2 regions of the Nitratireductor sp. GZWM139 genome follow, and region 2 is predicted to be linked to the other one. Evidence: predicted binding sites of a transcription regulator. Region 2 holds the regulator's gene; the other holds the start of a gene.

Region 1 (3,474 bases), on a different contig from region 2:
GCCAGAACCACGCCATCGCCCCCTGGGACTGGCGCTATTATGCGGAGAAGCGGCGCGCCGAGCGCTTCGCCTTCGATGAAAGCGCGCTGAAACCCTATCTCGCACTCGAAAACGTGATCGCCGCCTCCTTCGATGTCGCCAACCGGCTGTTCGGCCTGACCTTCGAGGAGCAGAAGGGCGTTCCGGCCTGGCATGAAGACGTGCGCACCTTCATCGTGCGCAATGCCGACGGCTCGCAACGCGGCCTGTTCCTGGCCGACTATTTCAATCGCCCGTCCAAGCGCTCCGGCGCATGGATGAGCGGGTTGCAGTCGGGCTATCGGCTGGGTGCCGGCAAGACGCCGATCATCTACAATGTGATGAACTTCGCAAAGCCGCCCAAGGGCACCCCTGCCCTTCTCTCGGTCGATGAAGCACGCACATTGTTTCACGAATTCGGCCATGCGCTGCACGGGCTTCTGAGCGACGTGACCTGGCCGTCGATTTCCGGCACCTCGGTCTCCCGCGACTTCGTGGAGCTGCCCTCGCAGCTCTATGAGCACTGGTTCACCGTGCCGGAGGTGCTGCAGAAATTCGCCCTGCATCACGAAACCGGCCAGCCCATGCCGCAGGAACTGCTTGAGAAGATGCGCGCGGCGCGCACCTTCGACGCCGGCTTTGCAACGGTGGAGTTCACCGCCTCGGCGCTGATGGACATGGCGTTCCACAGCCAGGCCGAAGCACCCGATGCGCCGCTGGACTTCGAGGCGGAAACGCTGAAGCAGATGGAAATGCCGGACGCCATCGTGATGCGCCACCGCACGCCGCATTTCCTGCATGTGTTTGCGGGCGATGGTTATTCAGCCGGCTATTATTCCTATATGTGGTCGGAAGTGCTCGACGCAGACGCCTTCCGCGCCTTCGAGGAAACGGGCGATCCGTTCGATCCGGAAACCGCGAAGAAACTGCTCCGGCACATCTATGCGGCCGGCGGGTCGGCTGATCCCGAAGAGCTTTACAAGGCGTTCCGCGGGCGCATGCCGACGCCGGAAGCCATGATGGAAAAGAAGGGGCTCGCCTAGGGCCGGAAACCTGACGATGACGGCCTGCCTGCGGGCCGTCATTCAATGGTCAGATAGATGTCACGCCGCCGATAACCGGTTGCCACACTAAACGGTGAAATTGCCTCCCACGACCCAACCAGATCGAGGGAGACTGTCATGAAGTCCTTTGGAGTGAGCACCCGCCGCAAATTCCTGATCGGAAGCGGCGCAACCGCACTTGCCACCACGCTTGGCGGGCTGGCCATGCCCGCCATTTCGCGCGCCTCGTCGCGCCCCGTCTTCACTCATGGCGTCCAGTCCGGCGACGTGGACACCACGACCGGCATGATCTGGACCCGCACGGATCGCCCGGCGCGGGTGGAGTTTGAAGTCTCGACCACCGAGAGCTTCGCTAACCCGACCCGGCTGCCGAGCCTCGACGCCCTGCCCGACAGCGATCTCGCCGTCAAAAGGCTGCTGGAGAACCTGACGCCCGATCAGGATATTTTCTACCGCATGACTGCCGTTGATCTCTCCGACGTTTCGGCGCGCTCGGAGCCGATTGTCGGACGCTTCCGCACCGCACCCTCTGCACGCCGCGACATCCGTTTCGCCTGGTCGGGCGACACCGCCGGCCAGGGCTGGGGCATCGATGAGACCGGCATGAAGACCTATGCCACCATGTCGAAGCACGAGCCCGACTTCTTCCTGCATTCCGGCGACACGATCTATGCCGACGGCGCGATCCAGGACGAGGTGGAGCTGAAGGACGGCTCCAAATGGGTCAACAAGGTGGTGATCGACGAGAAGCGCAAGGTCGCTGAAACGCTGGACGAGTTCCGCGGCCAGTGGAAGTACAACATGATGGACGACCATGTGCGCGCGCTGAACGCCGTGTGCCCGACCTTCTTCCAGTGGGATGACCATGAAGTGGTCAACAACTGGTCGGCCTCCAAGGACCTCACCGAAGACGACCGCTACACCGAGAAGTCGGTGGCGCTTCTGCAGGCGCGCGCTGCCCGCGCGTTCCACGAGATGTCGCCGATCCGCTTCACCCCGGCAGAGCCCGGCCGCGTCTACCGCAAGATCGCCTACGGGCCGATGCTGGACGTGTTCTTCCTCGACCTGCGCTCCTATCGCGGCCCCAACACCGCTTCCATGCAGGATGAGCTGAGCGATGAGGCCCGCATTCTGGGCGATGCGCAGATGCAGTGGCTGAAGCGCGAACTCTCGAACTCGCGCGCCACCTGGAAGGTGATCGCCTGCGACATGCCGATCGGCCTTGTGGTGCGTGACGGCGAGAAGATCGAGGCGATTGCAAATGGCGACGATGGCGCTGCCAAGGGCCGCGAGCTGGAAATCGCCGAGCTGCTGCGCTTCATCAAGAATGCGGGCATCGAGAACACGGTGTGGCTGACTGCCGACGTGCACTACACGGCTGCCCACTACTACAATCCCGACAAGGCGCAGTTCCAGGACTTCAACCCGTTCTGGGAATTCGTGTCCGGCCCGCTGCACGCCGGCACGTTCGGCCCCAACGATCTGGACCAGACCTTCGGCCCGGAACTGAAATATGTGAAGGCCCCGAGCAAGGAGCAGGGCGTGAACCTGCCGCCTTCGGACGGCTTCCAGTTCTTCGGCCTGGTCGACATCGACGCCGACACCCAGCAGATGACGGTGCGCCTTATGGATCGCGATGACAACGAGCTCTACACAATGACGCTCGATCCCGTGCGCTCGGCCTGACACTGAGCGCATGCACTCGAACCGGGGCCTTTGCGCCCCGGTTTTTTGTTTCGCGCGAGGCATGTGCCACGCAAATGACTGGAGGTAATCCGGTTACTCTTAGAAAATCATGCCCAATTGGTCGCAGTCTGCGAAATTGCATCTTTCCGCAACGCACACTAACTAAACCCGGAAAGCTGTCGAAAACCGTGGAGAGCAAGATGCATCAGACAGGCGCGCCCCAGGGAGCCGAAATGACCGCAGACGCAGGTCCTGCCCGGCCAGACGTGACCGTCTTCTTCGACAGGCGCACCTTCTCGGCACAGTATGTCGTCGCAGATCCGGCGACCGGCAAATGCGCAATCATCGATCCCGTTCTCGATTTCGACGAGAAATCCGGCGCAACCTCCACGGAAAACGCCGACCGGCTCCTCGCCTTCATCGAGGAGAAGGGGCTCGAGCTCGAGTGGATTCTCGACACCCATCCCCATGCCGATCATTTTTCAGCCGCGAGCTATCTGAAAACCAGAACCGGAAAGCCGATCGCCATCGGCGAGAAGGTGGTCGAGGTGCAGAAGCTCTGGAAAGGCATCTACAACTGGCCGGAGTTCCAGGCAGACGGATCGCAGTGGGACAGGCTTTTCGCTGACGGCGAGACTTTCACCATCGGCTCTTTGCCGGCAAAGGTCATGTTCTCGCCCGGTCACACGCTGGCCTCGATCACCTA
Region 2 (3,474 bases):
CTTCCTGCTGGTGGCCGTAGAGAATTTCCGGCCGGAAGAGGCTGCGGAAATTCTCGAGACGGATATGAAAGGCATCAACACGATGCTGCGCGAAGCCAGCGAGGAGATTTCCCGTCAGGTGGCGACAGACATCCTCATCATCGAGGACGAGCCCCTGATCGCCATGGACATCGAGGAAATGGTCGAAAGCCTCGGGCATCGCGTGGTCGGCACGGCCCGCACCCACAAGCAGGCGGTCGAAATGTTTGCCAAGACGCAGCCGAAAATGGTGCTGGCCGACATTCAGCTTGCCGATGGCAGTTCAGGCCTTGATGCGGTGAACGAGATCCTCGACGCGGCCACCGTACCGGTCATCTTCATCACCGCCTTCCCCGAGCGGCTTCTGACGGGCGAGCGCCCGGAACCGACCTTCCTTGTGACCAAGCCGTTCAGCCCGGAAATGGTCAAGGCGCTCATCAGCCAGGCGCTCTTCTTCGATCAGCAGGCGCACGCGGCGGCCTGACAGGCCCCCGCTTCTTCACGCGTTTCTCAAAAAAGCCGCCTCCGGGCGGCTTTTCTTTTGCCCAAAATCTCTCCGGCGGAACCAAATCCGAATGCCAGACGTTTAACCGGCATAACTAAACGGAGAGACAGAATGCTATACTGGGCCCTGATATTCCTTGTCGTCGCGATCATCGCCGGCGCACTCGGTTTCGGCGGAATTGCCGGCGCTTCGGCAGGCATTGCGCAGATCCTCTTCTACATCTTCCTCGCCCTGCTCGCGATCTCGCTGATCATGGGCCTTCTGAAACGCGGTCGCTAAACGGCGACGCACACATAAACGAATGCGGCATAAGCGAACCGGACCATCCATGGCTTCCGTTTCGTGAAGACAATGAAAGGAGAAAGCCATGGAACACATCGCTGCACTTCTTTTGATTGTCGGCTGCTCAGGCAATGTGGGGGCCGGCGACACGCGCGAATGCCAGGAACTGCCCGCCCCCACCCCGGTCTACGAGACGTTTGAGGAGTGCGAGGCGGAGAAGCCGGTTGCAATGCGCGAGCTGGAAACCGAAGCGCCGCAGGTTCTCGCCACCTGCGTCTATGTGGATCCCGCACTTGTCTATGACGATGCGATCCTGGAGTGGGACATCACCAGCAATGGCGAGCTGACAGCTTCCATCGAGCCGGTGACGAGCTTTGCCGTGGCGCAGAACGAGCATGCCCGCCCCGGACACGCCGCCACGAAATAACGGGCCACGAAATAACGCGCGAAGAGCTTCAACGAAAAAGCCCCGGTCGAACCGGGGCTTTTTTTAATGGCTGTATCGCGTCTGTCAGGCTTCGCGGATCGCATAGCCCGCGCCGCGAATGGTGCGGATCACATCGGGCAGACGCCCGTGGTTCACGGCCTTGCGCAGCCGGCCCACATGCACGTCCACGGTGCGCTCGTCGATATAGATCGTCTCGCCCCAGACATTGTCGAGCAGCTGGCTTCGCGAGAAGACGCGGCCGGGATGCTGCATCATGAATTCCAGGAGGCGGAACTCTGTCGGCCCGAGACGGATCTCGTTCTTGCGGCGGTAGACACGGTGCGATTCACGGTCGAGCACGATGTCCCCGACCGAGAGAACCGTCGAGAGCACTTCCGGCTTCGCGCGCCGCAGAAGCGCGCGAACACGCGCCACGAATTCCGGCGTCGAGAAAGGCTTCACCAGATAGTCGTCCGCGCCGGTTGAAAGGCCGCGCACACGGTCGCTTTCCTCGCCACGGGCGGTGAGCATGATGATCGGCAGGCGCTCCGTTTCGGGGCGCATGCGCAGCCGGCGGCACAGCTCGATGCCGGAAACGGCCGGAACCATCCAGTCCAGAACGAGCAGATCGGGTACGTTTTCCTGCAGGCGCACTTCGGCTTCATCGCCGCGAGAGATCATCTCGACCTGATAGCCTTCGGCTTCCAGATTGTACTTGAGCAAGACGCAAAGCGGTTCGTCGTCTTCAACGACCATGACCTTGGGGGCAATCATGGCAGGCATTCTCCTCGGGCAGTCTACGGCCGGTTAGACATCGGATTCGACCGTCATCTGTGTTTCGTCAAGCTTCGGCCGCTGGACCGGAAGCTGGGACCCCGTCACCACATAATAGGCATTTTCGGCGATATTGGTCACATGGTCGCCGATACGCTCAAGATTTTTCGCACAGAACAGGAGGTGCGTGCAGGCCGTGATGTTGCGCGGGTCTTCCATCATGTAGGTGAGGAGTTCGCGGAAAACCGACGTGTACTGAATGTCGATTTCCTCATCCTCGTCGCGCAGCCGGATTAACGCCTCGGCATTGCGCGCCACATAGTGCTCGACCACCGAATTGACCTGTTTCAGCACGAGGCCGGCCATCGCGTCGATGGAATGCGCAAGCGTGCGCGGCGTGGCGCTTTCGCCCACGGCGCCGACGCGCTTGGCAATGTTCTTGGCCAGATCGCCGATGCGCTCGAGATCAGCCGCCATGCGGATGGCGCCCACGACGCTGCGCAGATCCTGCGCCATCGGCTGGCGCTTTGCGATGAGCGTGATGGCGCGCTCATCAAGGTCGCGCTGCTTGGCGTCCATGATCGTGTCATCGGAGATGATGCGCTGTGCAAGCGCCGTATCGGAGTGCAGCAGCGCCCTGGTGGAAGCGCGCGTCATCTCGCCGGAGAGATCGCCCATGTCGCGGATGAGGCGGTCGATTTCACCGAGTTCCTCATCGAAGGAGCTGACTGTGTGCTCGCCCATGGTCTGGTTCCTTATCTGTGCGTTTGCCGCGCCGTCAGCCGAAGCGTCCGGTGATGTAATCCTGGGTGCGCTTGTCATCCGGATTGGTGAACATCTTGTCCGTCGGGCCTTCCTCGACCAGATTGCCGAGGTGGAACATCGCCGTGCGCTGCGAGACGCGGGCCGCCTGCTGCATGGAGTGCGTGACGATCACGATCGTGTAGTTCTCGCGCAGTTCGTCAATCAGCTCTTCCACCTTGGCGGTGGCGATGGGATCGAGCGCCGAGCAGGGCTCGTCCATCAGGATCACTTCCGGCGACACGGCAATGGCGCGCGCGATGCATAAGCGCTGCTGCTGACCACCGGAAAGACCGGTGCCGGGCTCATGCAGGCGGTCCTTCACCTCATTGAAGAGGCCAGCCTTCTGGAGGCTCGCTTCCACGACCTCGTCGAACTCCGACTTCTTCGTCGCCAGACCGTGAATGCGCGGACCGTAGGCGATGTTCTCGTAGATCGACTTGGGGAACGGATTGGGCTTCTGGAAGACCATGCCGACCCGGGCGCGCAGCTCCACCACATCGATGCGGGGATCGTAGATATCCTCGCCATCGAGCGTGATCTTGCCGGTGATCCGGGCAATGTCGATCGTGTCGTTCATGCGGTTCAGGCAGCGCAGGAACGTGGATTTGCCACAGCCCGAGGGGCCGATCAGCGCGGTCACCTGGTTTTCGCGCACGTCGAGATT

What was found. The regulator PhoB, encoded in region 2, activates phosphate uptake and scavenging genes when phosphate is short. The targets are predictions, from matches to a motif close to TGTCATNNANCTGTCAT.
Region 1: NDI72_RS12355 (alkaline phosphatase D family protein) is a predicted target of PhoB. The motif match lies at 1,098-1,114, and genes of this name have one in related genera.

What each region holds. Positions count from the first base shown of each region.
Region 1 covers NZ_JAMQML010000009.1:15,795-19,268, forward strand. Annotated here, with positions in the region: gene NDI72_RS12350 (M3 family metallopeptidase) at 1-1,061, shown strand, start outside; gene NDI72_RS12355 (alkaline phosphatase D family protein) at 1,200-2,768, shown strand; gene NDI72_RS12360 (MBL fold metallo-hydrolase) at 3,002-3,474, shown strand, end outside.
Region 2 covers NZ_JAMQML010000008.1:25,680-29,153, forward strand. Annotated here, with positions in the region: gene NDI72_RS11390 (response regulator) at 1-502, shown strand, start outside; gene NDI72_RS11395 (DUF1328 domain-containing protein) at 635-802, shown strand; gene NDI72_RS11400 (hypothetical protein) at 891-1,232, shown strand; gene phoB (phosphate regulon transcriptional regulator PhoB) at 1,317-2,003, opposite strand; gene phoU (phosphate signaling complex protein PhoU) at 2,040-2,750, opposite strand; gene pstB (phosphate ABC transporter ATP-binding protein PstB) at 2,785-3,474, opposite strand, start outside.